2 regions of the Bradyrhizobium sp. SZCCHNR1017 genome follow, and region 2 is predicted to be linked to the other one. Evidence: riboswitches for the same ligand, from Rfam matches in the RefSeq annotation. Region 2 holds a riboswitch; the other holds the start of a gene.

Region 1 (9,043 bases), on a different contig from region 2:
GGCCGATCTCGGACATCTCAGCTCCCCGCTCGGCCGCGCAGGCCGCGGCCGTGTTATCGTTCGATTGCTCTCGCTTTCCTAGCACGGCGCTGGCGCGCGCCCTGTGCGGCAGGCGCATTGGGGGTGCGCGGCAGACGCAGCCGCGCTCAGAGACGGAAATGCTTGGAGAGCTTCAGGCCCTGGGCCTGGTAGTTGGAGCCGATGCGGCTGCCATACATCGCATTCGGCCGCGCCAGCATCTTCTCGTAGACGAGACGGCCGACGATCTGGCCGTGCTCGAGGATGAACGGCACCTCGCGCGAGCGCACCTCGAGCACCGCGCGCGAGCCCTGCCCGCCGGCGCCGGCATAGCCGAAGCCGGGATCGAAGAAGCCGGCATAGTGGACGCGGAATTCGCCGACCAGCGGATCGAACGGCACCATCTCCGCGGCGTAGTCCGGCGGCACCTGCACGGCCTCCTTGGAGGCCAGGATGTAGAACTCGCCGGGATCGAGAATGAGGCTGCCGTCGGGACGTGCCTTGATCGGCTCCCAGAACTCCTCGACCGGATAGCCGGCGCGGCGGTCGACGTCGACGACGCCGGTGTGGCGCTTGGCGCGATAGCCGACATTGCCGTTCGCATTGCTGCCGGACAGGTCGACGGAAAGCGCGACGCCGCCGGTGAGATCGGCATCGTCGCGATCCACCAGTCGCTCGGCCTGGTGCAGCGCGATCAGTTCGTCCTCCGACAGGACCGCGTCGCGATAGCGGAAGCGAACCTGGGACAGGCGCGAGCCCTCGCGCAGCAGGACCGGGAACGTCTTCGGGCTGATCTCGGCATAGAGCGGGCCGTGATAGCCCGCGCCGATCATGTCGAAGCGTCGCGTGCCGTCGGCGATCACGCGGGTGAACACGTCGAGCCGCCCGGTCGAGCTTTTCGGATTGGCGGCCGCGACGATGTCCTTCGGCAGCGCCAAGCTCTCCAACAGCGGCACGATGTAGACGCAGTTGGTCTCCAGCACCGCGCCGTCGGCAAGTGCGAATTCGTGCAGCTTGAGCTCGTCGATGCGCTCGGCGACCGTCGCGCCCGGCCCGGGCAGGAAGCTCGCACGCACGCGATAGGCGATGTCGCCGAGCCGCAGATCGAGGCTCGCCGGCTGGATCTGGCTCTCGACGAAATCATATTCGGGGATGATCAGGCCAGCCTCCGTCATCGCCACGATCATGCGATCGGGGAGGATGCCGTGGGCGTCGGGGCTGAGCGAAAACGGCAAGACCTGATCCTTTGCAGGCGCCGGAACGGCGGCTTATGGAGCCAATATAGGGTCTTTTGACCGGTTATCCGATGGCTGGCTTGACGGAAAGGCCGGTTGCGACTATGAGCACGACTTATCCCGTGGTGATTTGAGCCGGCCGGCTTGCAGCCACGTTAAATAAGTCGCTAAACAGGCCGGGGACGAATGTGATCCCGGCCTTGAGGTTTTGTCCCAGGCCGGTTTTTTTGTGCCCATCGCTCAAGGCGGTGGCCACGATGGAGGTCACATGTCGAAGTCCCCCGCGAAGGCGCCGGCGTCGTTCGCCCACTATCGTCCCGAAACGAGGCTGGTGCATTCTGGCACCTTGCGCTCCGAATTCGGCGAGACCGCCGAGGCGCTCTATCTCACCCAAGGGTTCGTCTACGCCACCGCCGAGGAATGCGAGGCGCGCTTCAAGGGCGAGGATCCCGGCTTCATCTATTCGCGCTTCTCCAATCCCACCACGGCGATGTTCGAGCGCCGCATGATCGAGCTCGAGGGCGCCGAGGCCTGCCGCTCGGCCGCAACCGGAATGGCCGCGGTCACCACGGCAATCCTGGCTCCCCTCCGTGCCGGCGACCACGTCGTCGCGGCCAAGGCGCTGTTCGGCTCGTGCCGCTACGTGGTCGAGGATCTCTTGCCGCGCTACGGCATCGAGTCGACCCTGGTCGATGGGCTCGACCTCGCCCAGTGGCAGAAGGCGGTCAGACCCAACACCAAGTCGTTCTTCCTGGAGAGCCCGACCAATCCGACGCTCGACGTGATGGACATCCCCGCCATCGCCGAGATCGCGCACGCCCATGGCGCGCGGCTGATCGTCGACAACGTGTTCGCCACCCCGATCTGGCAGAGCCCGCTCGCGCTCGGCGCTGACGTCGTGGTGTATTCCGCGACCAAGCACATCGACGGCCAAGGTCGCTGTCTCGGCGGTGTGATCCTGTCGTCGGAGGCGTTCATCGCCGAGCACATCCACAATTTCATGCGCCAGACCGGCCCGTCGATCTCGCCGTTCAACGCCTGGGTCCTGCTCAAGGGCCTGGAGACCCTGGCGGTGCGCGTGCGCGCGCAGACCGAGACGGCGGCGAAGGTGGCCGACTTCCTCGCCGCGCATCGGAAGATCTCGCGGCTGATCTATCCGGGCCGCGAGGACCATCCGCAGGCGGCAACCGTCCGCAAGCAGATGCGCGCCGGCTCGACCCTGGTCGGCTTCGAGGTCAAGGGCGGCAAGGCGGCGGCGTTCCGCACGCTCAACGGGCTCAAGCTCGCGCGCATCTCCAACAATCTCGGCGACGCCAAGACGCTGGTCACGCACCCGGCGACGACGACGCATCAGCGGCTGACGCCGGAGGCGCGCGCCGAGCTCGGCATCAGCGAGGGCTTCATCCGCTTCTCCGCCGGACTCGAGCATGCCGACGATCTGATCGAGGATCTCGACGCCGCCCTCAACGCGGCGTAGCGAATGGCGAATAGAGAGTAGCGAGTAGTAGGATCTCTTTCTCTATTCGCTACTCGCTGTTCCCCACTCGCCCTCGATCACATCGGCCGATAGGTCGGCACCTCGGCCGGTGCGTTGATGCCGAGCTTGACCTGGCCGACCGAGCGGATGATGTCGTCGCCGAGCAACTGGGCGAAGCAGGCATAGCCCCAATCGCTCATGTGCAGGCCGTCCGAGATCACGAACTCGTTGATCGGGATCGCCTGGCGCTCGTGCCAGTCGCGCATCACCTCGAAGCGCGGGAAGATGCCGGCGTGATGCAGCTCGGCAATACGCCCGAGCAGCTTGTTCATGCGGCTGGCGTTCTCCGAGCGCTCGTTGACGCGCGGCGAATATTGCAGGTCGACCAGCACGACATCGGAGGCCGCCGCCTGGATCTTGGCAACGCCATCCTCGACCAGCCTGGCGGTCTCGGCCGGATCGAGATCGCGCAGCACGGCATTGGTGCCGACCTGCCAGATCACGAGATCCGGACGCCGGTCGATCACCGACGTCTCCAGTCGCTTCATCATCTCCGGCGCATCCTCGCCGCCGACGCCGGCATTGATGACGCTGATGTCGACCATCGGATATTGCCGGCGCAACTGCGCGGCGAGCCGGTTCGGATAGGTGTAGTCCGGCGCGCTCGCGCCAAAGCCCTGCGTCGACGATGAGCCGAAGGCGACGATCACGACCGGCAGGCCGGAGGCGAGCTTGTTGGCGACGTGCGGCAGCGAAATGAAGTTCTTCTTGGCGACACCCTTCGGCGGCAGGCACGGCACGCGGTTGAAGATGTCGGTGGCCGATTTGGCGACCTGCTTGACCTTGTCGATCGCCCGCTCGGTGATGCTGCGCGATTGCGGCGGCGTGGCCGCGACGGCCTGCCCGGCTGCAGCCGGCGGCTGTGCATCGGTCATGGCCGGCGCGGTCGTCGCCGCGGGCGGCGAGGTCGTGGCCGCCGGGCGCACCGCGGCGATCGGCCCGCGCATCTGATCGTTCGCCTGCGCCAATGTGATGTGACCGGTGCTCGGTCGCAGCTCGCTGATCAACGGAGGCTTCGGACCGGAGCTCTCCACATCGGAAAGCGCGGCGGGTGCAGCCGGCGCTGCGCTCTGCGCCCGTACCTTCTGCGGGCTCAGCGCGAGGGCGATGGCAATGACCGCAACGGCCGAAAGCTTCTCCCATGTCCCGGATACGCGGTGACACTCATTCGACGTCATGAACGACATAATCCTAGTTCTGCTGCGCCGGCCCGATATGCGCCGCGTCGATGATGAACTTCGACAGCGCCCGGCCGATGCAGTCATGAACCTGCCTGGCCAGCTCGACCCCGTGCGTCGGATTGAACAGGTCGAAATCGCCCTGCTCGTTCCACTGCCGCATGATGGCAAACCGATCGAACAGCGGGATGTCGCGCTGCTGCGCCACCACACGCATGTTGTCGACATAGGGCGGCACGGAGATCAATGTTTCCGTCCGCGGACTGTATTGCAGGTTCATCAAGACGACGTCAGCTCCCGCCTTCTGCAGCGTCGCCACACCGTCGTCGACCGCCTGCCGGAACTCATCAGGATCGATCGACCGCATGGCGTCGACCGTGCCGGTCTGCCAGATGACCAAATTAGGCCGTTTTCCTTCCACCAGTTTAACGAGATTGCCCGCGACCTCCTCGGCCGTCTTCTTGGGCTGCAGTTCGACGCTGAGATTGACGGTGACGGCCGGCAGCTTGTCCTTCAGCGCCGCCTGCAGACGGGCGGGGTAGGCATTTGCGTCGGAGGTGCTGACAATGGAGGATGAGCGGCTTCCGACGACGAGAATATCCAGCGTGCGGCCATTCTTGACGGCGTCTGCAACCTTCGGGAGCGGGCTCTCGGTTGTCAGCAGGTAGGCCGGCACCTCGCAGTTCTGCGGCGCATCTTCCGCGCGCGCGGAGGCCGCCAGCGAAACAGCCAGCGCTGCGATACCCAACCTTAACCACGAGACGGACTTCATCAGCCCCCTCCCGCCAGATCGGCGTTGCTGCGCGCACCTTTTCGCGCGGCCCCCTTATCGGCCTCACGCTTGTACCACGAAATCAACGACGCCACCCCCCACATGATGAGGATGCCGCAAAGGCTGATCACCGCGTGCATCATGGCGCCGCCGGACACTTCGGCAAGGACGAAGTGGCCCGCAAACGCCAGAAACACGCCAAGACAGAAGATCTCGAGCGAGTGTTGCCCACAAACAATCAGCGGACGCAGCCACGGCGACTTCAAGAGCGGCCAATCCTTGCGCAAATAGTGCACGGTGAGTGCTGCGAGTGCGAGAAAATGCGCGAAACGCAACACGTCAAGGTCGGTCTTGTCGATCGGATACATCCACTGCTCGATTCGGCGCGGCATCAGATGGCCGAGCTGCGGAATGTACCAGGTCAGGGTCACGCAGAAGGCCGCGACCAGATAGGCGACGCAGAGCCCGAGCGTGATCGGTGAGTTGATGATGCGCGACATGCGCTGGGCGCCCCCGAGCGCGCACCAGGCCCCGAACACGAACAGGAGCTGCCAGGCGAACGGGTTGAACGCCCAGAAGCCGTTCGGATAGGCCGTCAGATAGAGATCGAGCTCCCAGGTGAGTGCGTAGAGAACGACCGAGAGCCCGAGCGTGACGTCAGGACGCCAGCGCATCAGCCACAGGATCAGCGGCAGGAACAGCATCAGCACGATGTAGAGCGGCAGCACGTCCATGTTGACGGGGCGGAAGCGCAGGATCAGCGCCTGCACGATCGTCACGTCCGGCTGCTTGAGAAAGTCCATGATCCCCATCTCTTCGGTGTAGAGCGGGTTCTCGAAGCTGGTCGCGACGTAGGAGATCTCGGCAAGGAAGATCGTGAACAGGAAGACGTGGGCGACGTAGATCTGCCAGACGCGGCGCAGGATGCGCGCGGTGGCGACGATGAAGCCGGCATCCTGCATCGCCCGGCCATAGACGAATGCCGCCGTGTAGCCGGAGATGAAGATGAAGATCTCGGTGGCGTCGGAGAAGCCGTAGTTGCGGATCGTGAACCAGGTCAGCAGGTTCGGCGGCAGGTGGTCGATGAAGATCAGCCAGAGCGCCAGCCCGCGAAACAGGTCGAGCCGCAGCTCGCGCTCGCCGACCGCCGGGAAGGTGATCGCAGGAGCAGCGGTGGTGGCGGGTGCAGCGGTGACGGCCGGCGCGGCCGCGACGGCAGATGCAGATGCAGCCGCGCTCGCCGCGGCGGCAGTCTCCGCAGCCGGCGCGGGTGCGGCGCTGGCGGCGGGGGCGGACGGTCCGGCAGGGCGATCGACAATCGACGTCATCAGGCACCGCGTCAAGGCTGCCAGCCCTCGAGGCCCGGCAGGGGAAATGTAGGGCTGCGCAGATTTTACGCAAGCGATGAAGGACTTATCAGCTGGGCCGTGCCCAGTTTTTCGACCTTGGCGGACGGCTGGTGGGCGATCGCACGGCGCAGGACAGGTCGATCGCCGCCAGGGTGCTGCCTGCCGCGCCCGATCCGAGTCCAAGGAATGGATCGCGCGTACGGCCGACAAAGTCCGCGATTCTTGTGCCATAATGCGGAACTGTGTTGAAAGCACGATGGCGTCGCGATTGGTTCCGGCGCGGGTTTCCGCTACAATGCCACCATGTATCGCGCCGTGACTCGCCACATCGAAGTGACCGTCGAACCGAACTTCCTGCCTGAGAAGTCGTCGGTGGCCGATGGCCGCTGGTTCTGGTCCTATACCGTCGTCATCACCAACAGCGGGGAGGAGACGGTGCGGCTGCGCAGCCGGCACTGGATCATCACCGATGGGATCGGCCGGCAGCAGGAGGTCCGCGGCGAGGGCGTGGTCGGCGAGCAGCCGGTGCTCGCGCCGGGCGAGCGCTTCGAATACACCTCCGGTGTCCCGCTCACCACCGCGTCCGGCTTCATGGCCGGCTCGTATCAAATGGAGAGCGAGAGCGGTGAGCACTTCGACATCGCCGTGCCGGCCTTCTCGCTCGACAGCCCCGAGGGCAAGCGGGTGTTGAACTAGCTGAGAAGGCATGCAGTCCGACTGCCCCAAGTCTCGTCTGCTCGCTGTCTCTTGTGCTGCAATACGACAGATCCTGCACCCGCGCCGCACGAAATCGTTCTCGCGACGCATCCCGCGCCCGAGCCTTGTCCATTCACCCGCCCTCTGCAAATAGAGGGCGCAGGGAAGGCCGGGCCTCGGCTGAGGCCTGCGGCCCGCCTGCAGAAAAAATGCAGGCGGCAGGTACCACAGGTTCAGCCGGAACGACCCGGCCCTCCCTGCGCGACGGTTTTAACGGCTGCTTCGCGTTCTCCCTGGTGCGCCGGGCTTGTTGGCCACCATCCTCAACGCGAAGCGGAGCTTCAGCGTGAGTTGATATCAGCATCGGGATATCAGGACCGCGCGACTTGACCGTACGTGCATCGCCGTTCGTCCGCGCAGACTGAACTACGCTGCGGCAACACACGCCCGTCGCATCCCGCTGCCAACGGTCCGTGACGGTCGCGAAACGCCCCTCGTGCGGCAGCAAGACGCGCGGAAATGTGCCAGTGATTTGCCCGACGGCACAAGCGGTTTGTTGCTGCGACCAATCAACGCGACGGGCATGGATGTGGCGTCGATCAGCGAGAAAGCCGATTTTCAACAACGAACTAATCGAGATCGCCGGCGCACACGAACTCCCGACGTTTTCTCCGACGCCGTGCGACGCAGCCTATCAAGCGTCGTCGCGAGGAGCGAAGCGACGACGCGATCCAGAACTGTCGAAGGACTGCGGATCGCGTCGCTGCGCTCGCGATGACGTACGGAGGGTTGTCGCTCGACCACGATCGGTACGACGCGCGGAGCGAGCGCAACAGAGTCAGTTCTCCGTCACGCCGGCTTCGTGCGGGGTGAAGTGATAGACCGAGGAGCAGAACTCGCAGGTGACGACGACCTTGTCGTCCTTGACCATGTCGGCGCGGTCCTGGGGCGAGAAGCTCTTCAGCATGTTGGCAACCGCATCGCGCGAGCAGGAACAGCGCGCCTGCAGCGGCACGAGGTCGAACACGCGCACGCCGCGCTCATGGAACAGGCGATACAGCAGCCGCTCGCCCGACAGCGCGGGATCGATCAGCTCGATATCCTCGACGGTCGCGACCAGCGACTGGCCCTCGACCCAGGCCTCGTCCTCCTCGATCGCATGCAGCTCGGTGCCTTCGGGCGCATCGCCGGGATGCAGGTCGGCTTGGCGCAAGCGCTCCGGCGCCTGCGGCAAAAATTGCGTCAGGAGGCCGCCGGCACGCCAGCGGTGCTTGCCGCCGCTCCACTCCTCGCCGACGGCGAGGCGCACGCGGGTCGGGATCTGCTCGGAGCGCAGGAAGTATTCATGAGCGGCCTCCTCCAGGCTGCCGCCGGTGAGCGCGACCAGCCCCTGGTAGCGGCTCATGTCGGCGCCCTGGTCGATGGTCATCGCCAGATGCCCCTTGCCGAGCAGGCCGCCGGAATCCTTGGCCTCCGCCAGCCGGGCTTCGTCGAAGCGGGCATAGGCACGCAGGCGGTCGGGTGCCTGGAAGTCGACCACCAGGAACGACACCGGGCCGTCGGTCTGGGTCTGCAGGATGAAGCGGCCGTCGAATTTCAGCGCGGAGCCGAGCAAGGTCGTCAGCACGATGGCCTCGCCGAGCAGCTTGCCCACGGGCGCGGGATAAGCGTGCTTGGTGAGAATGTCGTCGAGCGCCGGGCCCATGCGGGTCAGTCGCCCACGCAGATCGAGCGCCGCGACCTCGAACGGCAGCACGGCGTCGTCGACCGGCACCGCCGAGGGGGCGCGGCTGGTATCGAGGTTGATGTCGGTGTCGGGGGGATTGGTTGTCATGGGGCGTATTTGGGGATGATTGAAACGAATGGAAGGGCATCCCCGGCTGTCGTTCCGGCCTTGAGCCGGGACTCATACCGCGGATGCTATCGAGGAACGCCGGTGGTAGTCGCCGACGCTAAGCCGTAACCGACGAACCACGATCGCTCCAACTACGCCGAGCAACGGCCACAGCTGCAAATCAGTTCGATCACGCGGTATGGGTCCCGGCTCAAGGCCGGGACGACACCGGTGAAATTGCGCCGTCGAACCCTAAGCCCGCTCGCCGAAGCACCAGGCCAAGATGCCCTTCTGCGCATGCAGGCGGTTCTCGGCTTCGTCGAACACCACCGACTGCGGGCCGTCGATCACCTCGTCGGTGACCTCCTCGCCGCGGTGGGCCGGCAGGCAGTGCATGAACAGCGCCTCGGGCTTCGCCAGCGAC
Region 2 (9,043 bases):
GGCTTGAGGGCTATGTCTTGCTTGGCGCAGGATGCAGCGAGTGGCCGTCATCGTGCAGCATCGTCGCCAGCCGATGCAACTGCGCGTCGCGAAAGCCCTGCGCCTCGATCGCCTTCACGGTCGAGATCACGTAGTCGCGATTGGCGCCGGACTGGCCGTGACCCTGGCGTACATGGCGCAACTGCTCCTGCGGCGACAGCCGGCCTGCATATTGCACATGGCCGCGATCGACCACGTAGACCAGCGCGCTCACCCGCTCGCGCGCGTCGTTTTCAAGCCAAACCGAGCGCGTCACTTCGCGATAGACCGAGGTCACCTGCTCACGCGCCCGCAAATAGGCGATGGTCTCGTCGCGCTTGTCTGCTGCCACCCGGAACGCAATGCCGCGACACGCGCCGCCGCGATCGAGACCGAGCACGAGGCCCGGCTTCTCCGGCGTTCCGCGGTGGACGAACGAATACACACAGAGCGCGCGATGCTCGCCGATCAGCCGCGCCGGCACCTGCTCGAGAAAAGCGAATCCGGGCCGCCACATCAGCGAGCCGTAGCCGAAGACCCAGAGGTCGCCGTGGGGAAGGTCGCGTTCGGAGAGGGTCATTGCGGACATCAATGCGGAAGCCTAAGTGTGATGCTCGCGAATTGTTAATTTAGATACACAATCCGTGATCGCCGAATTGCCAAAATTGCTGCCCAAAGGGTGTCCTGCATGTCTCGTTTGCCGCAAGCGCGCCGCAGGCGCTCTCGTTGGGGGCTCTTCATAGCTCCCGTTCTGCTCCTGATCGCCGCTGTTGCGTGGAGCGCATTCTGGTTCTTCGCCGCTTCGCAAGTGGATGTCCAGGCCGACGCTTGGCGTGCGCGCGAAGCAAAATCGGGACGCGTCTATGACTGCGCGAAGCGCTCGGTCGCGGGCTTCCCGTTCCGGCTCGAGGTCCGCTGCACGGATCCGAGCGTGGACCTGTTCTCGCAGGCCGCCGGCACGCCTTTGATGAATGCCAAGCTCGACGAGATCCTCGTCGTCGCCCAGGTGTGGGACCCGAAGCGGCTCATCGCGGAGTTCAAGGGACCCGCGACGATCGCTGATGGGCGCGGACCGACCTCGTTCTCCGCGAACTGGCGCGTCGGCGAGGCCAGTGTCCGCGGCCTGCCAGGGCCGCCACAGCGCGCCGACCTCGTGTTCGAACAACCGACCATCGACCGCATCGAGGGCGGGACAGTCGTGCCCGCCGCGCGCGCCGATCACGTCGAGTTGCACGGCCGCTTCGCCGACGGCACGCCGTCCGACCATCCGGTGCTGGAGACTGCGCTGCAGATCGAAAGCGGCAGCATCCAAGGCAGCCATCCTCTGCTTGCCGAACCGTTCAATACCGACATCCAGGCCCGCGTCACGGGTCTCAAGGACTTCCGGCCCAAACCCTGGCCGGAGCGGTTTCGCGAGATCCAGGCGGCGGGCGGTCATGTCGAGATCGTCCAGTCGCGCATCCAGCAGGGCGAGCTGCTGGCCGTTGCGTCGGGCACGCTCAGCCTGACCGCCAATGGCGGCATTGATGGCGAAGTGCAAATGACGGTGGCCGGGATCGAAAAGGTCATTCCGGCGCTCGGTCTCGACAAGATGCTCGAAAACGGCGTGCCGCAGGGGACGCTCGATCGCGTAGCGCCGGGTGTGAAGTCGCAGGACGTCAACAACCTGCTCGGTGCGCTCGACCGCGCCATTCCCGGCCTCGGCAAGGTCGTCAAGCAGAACGCCAATGTCGGCGTCGCGCTCGGCATCAATGCGCTCGGCAAGGAGGCCACCCTCGAAGGGCGCAAGGCGCGGACCTTCCCGTTGCGCTTCTCCGATGGCGTCGTCGTGCTCGGTCCGTTCAAGGTCGCCCGCGTCCCGCCGTTGTTCTGACCTCAGCTCTTCTTCAACTGCGGCAGCGGCCGGCCGAAGTCCGGCGCCGCCGAATCCTGGCCGATATCGACGATGCCGCGGCGGATCGCACGGGTGCGGGTGAAGTGATCGAACAGCGCATCGCCGTCGCCGCGGCGGATCGCCCGCGTCAGCTTGGAGAGGTCCTCGGTGAAGGTGCCGAGCATGTCGAGCACCGCATCCTTGTTGCTCAGGAAGATGTCGCGCCACATCGTCGGGTCGGAGGCGGCGATGCGGGTGAAATCGCGAAAGCCGCCGGCGGAGAACTTGATCACCTCGGACTCCGTCACCTGCGCCAGCTCGTCGGCGGTGCCGACGATGGTGTAGGCGATCAGATGCGGCAGATGGCTGGTGATCGCGAGCACGCGGTCGTGGTGATCCGGCGTCATGATCTCGACCTTGGCGCCGAGCGCCGCCCAGAACGCGCGCAGATGATCGATCGCGCCGGCGTCGACGCCGTCGGGCGGCGTCAGGATGCACCAGCGGTTGATGAACAGCTCGGCGAAACCAGAATCCGGTCCCGAATTCTCGGTGCCGGCGACCGGATGCGCCGGCACGAAATGAACATGCGCTGGCAGATGCGGCGCCATGTCGCGAACGATGGCGCCCTTCACGGAGCCGACGTCGGAGACGATGGCGCCGGGCTTCAGATGCGGCGCGATCTCGGCCGCGACCGGACCGCACGCTCCGACGGGAATACAGAGGATGACGAGGTCGGCATCCTTGACCGCCTCCGCGTTGCTCGCCACGACGCGGTCGACGAGGCCGAGTTCGGCGACGCGCGCGCGAGTCTTCTCCGAGCGCGCGGTGGTGACGATCTCGCCGGCCACGCCCTGCAGCCGCGCCGCCCGCGCGATCGAGCCGCCGATCAGGCCGAAGCCGATCAGCGCGATGCGTTCGAACCGCCCCGCGACGCTCATTTCGCCCTCATGAATTCGCTGAGAGCCTCCACGACCAGACGATTGGCTTCCTCGGTGCCGATCGTCATGCGCAGCGCGTTCGGCAGCTTGTAGTTGGCGAGCGCGCGCAGCACGAGGCCGCGCCGGGTCAGGAATGCGTCGGCCTCGACCGCGGTCTTGCCCTTGTCGGTCGGGAAGTGGATCAGGATGAAATTGGTGACGCTCGGCGTCACCTTCAGCCCGAGCTTGCCGATCTCCTCGGTCAGCCAGTTGCGCCACGTTTCCGTGTGCGTCTTCGACATCTGCTGATGCGCGGTGTCCTCGATCGCGGCGACCGCGGCGAGCATCGCCGGCGAGGAGACGTTGAACGGCCCACGGATTCGGTTGATCGCATCGACGATGTGCGCCGGGCCGAACATCCAGCCGACGCGGAGCGCCGCGAGGCCGTGGATCTTGGAAAAGGTATGGGTGACGACCGTGTTCTCGGTCGTCGCCACCAGCTCGAGCCCGAACTCGTAGTCATTGCGCGCAACGTAGTCGGCATAGGCGGCGTCGAGCACCAGCACGACATGAGACGGCAGGCCGGCACGCAGCCGCTTGACCTCGTCGAACGGGATGTAGGTGCCGGTCGGGTTGTTCGGGTTGGCGAGCCAGACCAGCTTGGTGCGCGGCGTCACCGCGGCAAGGATGGCGTCGACATCGGTGCGATACTCCGTCTCCGCGGCAACCACGTTCCTGGCGCCGCAGGCCATGGTCGCGATCGGATAGACCAGGAAGCCGTGCGCGGTGGAGATCGCCTCGTCGCCTTGGCCAAGAAAGGTGTGTGCCAGCAGATTGAGGATCTCGTCGGAGCCGGCGCCGCAGACGATGCGGTCGGGATCGAGGCCGTAGGTGCGGCCGATCGCCTCGCGCAGCACCCGGGAGGTCCCTTCCGGATAATCTTCCAGATGCGTGGCCGCGCTCTTGAACGCCTCGATCGCCCTCGGCGAGGGACCAAACGGGGTCTCGTTGGCCGACAGCTTGAAAACCTTGCGGCCAGGCTCCGGCTTGGGACTCTTGCCCGGCGTGTAGGGCGCGATGTCGAGGATGCCGGGGTTCGGCACGGGGCGGTTCATCATCAACTCCGGAAAATCGTCACTGGCGCGAGGCGTCTCAGCTCGGAACCGTATAGCGTTTCGCATGGCCGCCGACGAGGGCCGTCGAGCGGACCGAGGCGCCCGCCGCGATCAGGGCAGCCTTGATCTTGTCGAGGTTCGACGGCGCCTCGATCGACACCAGCAGCGCGGCGCCGTCGAAGGCGGTATCGGGCACCGCGACCACGTCGGCCAGCGGCGACAGCGCGCGCGACACCTGCGCATTCCAGCCGGAGACGCGGATGCTCCAGGTCTCGACCTCCAGCACGAGCGCGTCGTCGGCGACCCGCGACACCGCGAACACCGGCAGCGCCGCCGGATGGTCGGCACGCTCAATGAACGGCATCCGGGCGATGATCTTCGGCGCGCCCACGGGCTCGAGCGTGATCCACCACGGCGTATGGCCCGATGTCGTCGATACCAGCGCCAGATCGCCCTTCGAGCGCGCCACGGCTTCGACGGCGGCCTGGGCGCTGAAATGGGCGACATAAGGCACCACGAAGCCGAAATGGAACCTGGCGGAATCGCGCATCGCGGATTCGCCGACCGACACGTCGGCGTGAACCGAGAACGGCGCCTGCACGTAAGTGAACGTCGAGACGATCACGCGCCAGATGCCCTCGACGGTGTCGAGCGGCAGGATGCCGCGATGGCGCTGCACCAGGCGCCGCATCATGTCGGCCTCTCGCGCCGGCCGGAACGCCGAGCCGACCTCCTGGGTCTTCTTGACCTTGATCAGCCGGTCGATGATGTCGGCCCTGTTCATCAGGAGCTGATGGACCTGCTCGTCGATCGCGTCGATCTCCTTGCGCAAATCGGCAAGCGAAGGCGGGGCAGGCGGCGGGTTGGACATGGGCTGGTCACTCTTCGCAGGCCACCGGTTAACGTGCGGCCGACTGGAACGGATGTCGTTCTCTCCGATGCGGGAGACGCGCGCAACAGCAAGTTTACCTTGTGCCGCCTAGGCTTGGCTGGTTTGCAGCCGTGGGGCGCCCGATCGGCGGTCAACCCCAGCTTGCCTTGACGCGGAGCGCCCGCGGGACTAGTTTCTGCCTGTTCCGTGGTCATTTGAGCCGGCCGGCTTGCAGCCACGTTAAAAAACTCGCTAAACAGGCCGGGGACGTTATCGATCCCGGCCGAACCCCAGTTCAGGCCGGGTTTTTCATGGCCTGATATGTCACGTGGTTCGGGAGCCCTTGCCGGATGGCCGGGGTGAGAGACATGACAGGCCTGACGCCGAAACCCACCTCCGCGCTGCGCACGATTGCGCCCGAAGAGCGCTCGCACGAGGTCGATCATCCGAGCTCGCTGGTCGCGCAGTTCGGCGCTGACAAGCCGCTCAGGCTCGATTGCGGCGTCGACCTGTCGCCGTTCCAGATCGCCTACCAGACCTATGGCGAACTCAACGCCGACAGGTCCAACGCGGTCCTGGTCTGCCACGCCCTGACCGGCGACCAGCACGTCGCCAACCGCCATCCCGTCACCGGCAAGCCCGGCTGGTGGGAGACGCTGGTCGGCCCTGGCCGCCCGCTCGACCCGAGCCGTTATTTCATCATCTGCTCGAACGTGATCGGCGGCTGCATGGGCTCGACCGGCCCGGCCTCGCTGAATCCCGCCACCGGCAAGGTGTGGGGGCTCGATTTCCCGATCATCACCATCCCCGACATGGTGCGCGCGCAGGCGATGCTGATCGATCATCTCGGCATCGACACGTTGTTCGCCGTGGTTGGCGGCTCGATGGGCGGCATGCAGGCGCTGCAATGGACAGTGGCCTATCCCACCCGCGTGTTCGCGAATCTCGCGATCGCCTGCGCCACCCGGCACTCGGCGCAGAACATCGCCTTCCACGAGCTCGGCCGCCAGGCCGTGATGGCCGATCCCGACTGGGACCACGGCCGCTACGGCGACAAGGGCACTCATCCGCATCGCGGCCTCGCGGTGGCACGGATGGCCGCGCATATCACTTATCTGTCGGATGCCGCCCTGCATCGCAAGTTCGGCCGCCGCATGCAGGACCGCGAACTGCCGACGTTCTCGTTCGACGCCGATTTCCAGGTCGAGAGCTATCTGCGCTATCAGGGCTCGTCCTTCGTCGAGCGCTTCGACGCCAACTCCTATCTCTATCTGACGCGGGCGATGGACTATTTCGACATCGCCGCCGATCATGACGGCGTGCTGGCGGCGGCGTTCCGCGGCATCCAGACCCGCTTCTGCGTGGTGTCCTTCACCAGCGACTGGCTGTTTCCGACCGCGGAATCGCGGGCGCTGGTGCATGCGCTCAATGCCTCCAGCGCGCGGGTGTCGTTCGCGGAGATCGAGACCGACAAGGGGCACGACGCGTTCCTGCTCGACGTCCCCGAGTTCTTCGAGATCGCCAGCGCCTTTCTCGATTCCGCCGGCAAGGCGCGCGGCCTCAACGCCGCGAACGGAGGCTGAGCCATGAGCATGCAGGGCGTGTTGCCGCTGAACGGCTTTTCCGGCGGCGAGGTGCTGGCCTATCGGCCGGATCATCTGCTGGTCGCCGGCATGGTCGAGCGCGACTCCAAGGTGCTCGACATCGGCTGCGGCGACGGCGATCTCTTGCAGCTGCTGGAGAGCCGCGGCATCGACGGCCGCGGCATCGAGCTGTCGCGCGAGGGCGTCAATCATTGCGTCGCCAAGGGGCTCGCGGTGGTGCAGGGCGACGCCGACACCGATCTCGTCGACTATCCCGACGATGCGTTCGACTATGTGATCCTGTCGCAGACCTTGCAGGCGACGCGGCAGCCCAAGGTCGTGCTGGAGAATCTGCTGCGCATCGGCCGTCGCGCCATCGTCACCTTTCCGAATTTCGGCTTCTGGCGGCTGCGCCTGCAACTGCTCGTCGGCGGCCACATGCCGCGAACCGACAATCTGCCCTTCACCTGGTACGACACGCCGAACATCCATTTCTGCACCATCAAGGACTTCGTGCAGCTCTGCGATGAGATCGGCGTCAAGATGGAGCGCGCCGTCGCGCTTGATAGTTACGGCCGTCCCTTGCGCGTCGCGATGCCCTGGTGGTTCTGGAACATGTTCGGCGAGCAGGGCGTGTTCCTGCTGAGCCGGGCGGAGAAGGGAAGGTAGGGCAGGGGGCGACCGTTCCCAGGGGGCTGGGATGATCTCTTCGACACGATCGCAACTTAGAGCGTGCATGAGGACGGACGTGGATGGCCGGGACAAGCCCGGCCATGACGAGCTTGGGGTTGGCGGCTTTTACTTTTCAAAGAGCCGAGAGCGGTTGAAACAACGTGCTACGTTCCCGCGGCGCATCTGCGCCCGAGCTATGCGTCATGCATCGCCTCCGATAACGAAGAGGCGCAGGGAAGGCCGGATGCTGACCGCACCCATGGCCCGCCTGCGGAAAAAATGCAGGCGGCAGGAACCACAGGTACGAGCCGGAACACCCGTCCTTCCCTGCGCGATGGCTGAACGGCTGCTTCGCGTTCTCCCCGGTGCGCCGGGCTTTCTGGCCACCGTCGTCCGAGTGATGCAGAACACCACAACAAACTTGGCATCAGCGTCGGGATGCCAGGACCGCGCGACTTGACCGTGCGCATCGGAATTGTTCGTCCGCGCGAGGCAAGCCCCACGCGCAATCCGACACGCCCATCGCATCCCACACTCAGCGTTCGTGACGACCGCGATACGCCCCTCTTGCTGCGAGGCGGGACGCGCGGAAATCTGCGCCTGATTTGCCCGACGGCGCAAGTGCCAAGCGTGCGACGAACTAACACGACGGGCAATTCGCGCATGACGCTCATGCGCAAACTGCCCGTCGTGCAACGACGCCGCTTCGTCGCTGTGGCTGGGCCGGCAATCTACAGCAAGCCGACCTTGTGCATCATGTCGCGGATCTGCGCCGGACTGGGATCACCGACCGCCGGGCTGGACCACTCGCCGGTCGTCGTTGCCGGGCCCCGGGCAACCGAACCGGATCCGTTGAGCTTGCCATTCGGCGCCTGCGGCGCCAGCGTCGGAGACGTCGCGCCGTTATGCGCGCCGCGCGCCAGTCCCAACAGGCGACGGAGCACGTCGAGCGAGGGATCGGCCGCGGGCGCGGAGGCCACGCTCGCCTCCAGGCCGAGGGCGCGCATCGCATTCGGCAGCCCGGCTCCTGCACGATTGGGATCGCCGAATTGCAGCGGCGTCGATGTCTCCTTCAGGATCTGGAACAGCCGCTCGACACGCCGCGCGTCGCGCGTCGCGAACTGGCCCTTGAAGTCGGGATGATGCGCCAGCACGAGCGCGGCGAGACCGGTGACGTGCGGCGTCGCCATCGAGGTGCCGTCCCAGGCGCCGAAGCCATCCGCCGGCAGCGAGGACACGATGCCGACGCCCGGCGCGCAGACGTCGATCTCCGGCCCGAAGCAGCTGAACTTGGCCGGAAAATATCCGTCGGTGCTGCGGAAGCCATCCAGCGCCTGCTGGGCGTGGAAGCTGTCCTCGGGAAACTCGCCCCATTTGCCCATCGCGGCGACCGACAGGCAATGCGGCGTCGAGCCGGGAAACTGGACCGGCCCCGACGAATTTCCCGCGGCGACGATACAGGCGAGGCCCATCTGCTTGGCCCGCAGAATCCGCTCCTCGATGATCTGCGACGGCTCGCCGCCGCCCAGGCTCATGTTGGCGACGTCGATGCCGTTCTCCATGCAGTAGTCGAGCGCCGAGACGAGATCGCTGAACCGGCCCCCCGGGAAGATCCGGCAGACATGGATTTCGGCCGCCGGAGCGAAGCCGCGAATGCCTCCGCCGCTGCCGACAGGCCCGCCGGCGATGATCCCGGCGCAATGCGAGCCGTGGCCAATCGTATCGATGGTCCAGCTCGCGGGATCATTGCCGACGATGCTCTTGCCGATCGTGACGCCGTGCAGATTGCGATGGGTTGGTGCTGCGCCGGAATCGATCACCGCGATCTTCACGCCTGCGCCATTGTAGGCGAGGGGAACGCGGTCGAGGCCCATCGCGCGCTGGCCCCATCCCAGCAATTGCTGGCCGGGAAAGCCGCGCAGGTAGGCGCCCAGCGTCTTCGCGGCGATGCGGTTCACGCTGTCGGGGGTCAGTTGCGGACGATCGAGCCAGAA

The links. Region 2 has a riboswitch for S-adenosylmethionine ahead of QW863_RS32865 (homoserine O-acetyltransferase). Riboswitches for the same ligand answer to the same signal wherever they lie in the genome.
Region 1: another riboswitch for S-adenosylmethionine. It lies ahead of QW863_RS12085 (O-succinylhomoserine sulfhydrylase); the one in region 2 lies ahead of QW863_RS32865 (homoserine O-acetyltransferase).

What each region holds. Positions count from the first base shown of each region.
Region 1 is NZ_JAUHIR010000003.1:694,277-703,319, reverse strand. Features, by position in the region: gene QW863_RS12095 (MATE family efflux transporter) at 1-16, opposite strand, end outside; gene QW863_RS12090 (2'-deoxycytidine 5'-triphosphate deaminase) at 147-1,253, opposite strand; SAM riboswitch at 1,366-1,445, shown strand; gene QW863_RS12085 (O-succinylhomoserine sulfhydrylase) at 1,522-2,730, shown strand; gene QW863_RS12080 (GDSL-type esterase/lipase family protein) at 2,808-3,968, opposite strand; gene QW863_RS12075 (SGNH/GDSL hydrolase family protein) at 3,982-4,740, opposite strand; gene QW863_RS12070 (OpgC domain-containing protein) at 4,740-6,068, opposite strand; gene apaG (Co2+/Mg2+ efflux protein ApaG) at 6,393-6,785, shown strand; gene QW863_RS12060 (Hsp33 family molecular chaperone) at 7,624-8,619, opposite strand; gene argF (ornithine carbamoyltransferase) at 8,872-9,043, opposite strand, start outside.
Region 2 is NZ_JAUHIR010000022.1:48,343-57,385, reverse strand. Features, by position in the region: gene QW863_RS32895 (lysophospholipid acyltransferase family protein) at 1-7, shown strand, start outside; gene QW863_RS32890 (gamma-glutamylcyclotransferase) at 11-607, opposite strand; gene QW863_RS32885 (DUF2125 domain-containing protein) at 707-1,891, shown strand; gene QW863_RS32880 (prephenate/arogenate dehydrogenase family protein) at 1,894-2,829, opposite strand; gene hisC (histidinol-phosphate transaminase) at 2,826-3,923, opposite strand; gene QW863_RS32870 (chorismate mutase) at 3,961-4,794, opposite strand; SAM riboswitch at 4,992-5,071, shown strand; gene QW863_RS32865 (homoserine O-acetyltransferase) at 5,163-6,377, shown strand; gene metW (methionine biosynthesis protein MetW) at 6,381-7,046, shown strand; gene QW863_RS32855 (S8 family serine peptidase) at 7,781-9,043, opposite strand, start outside.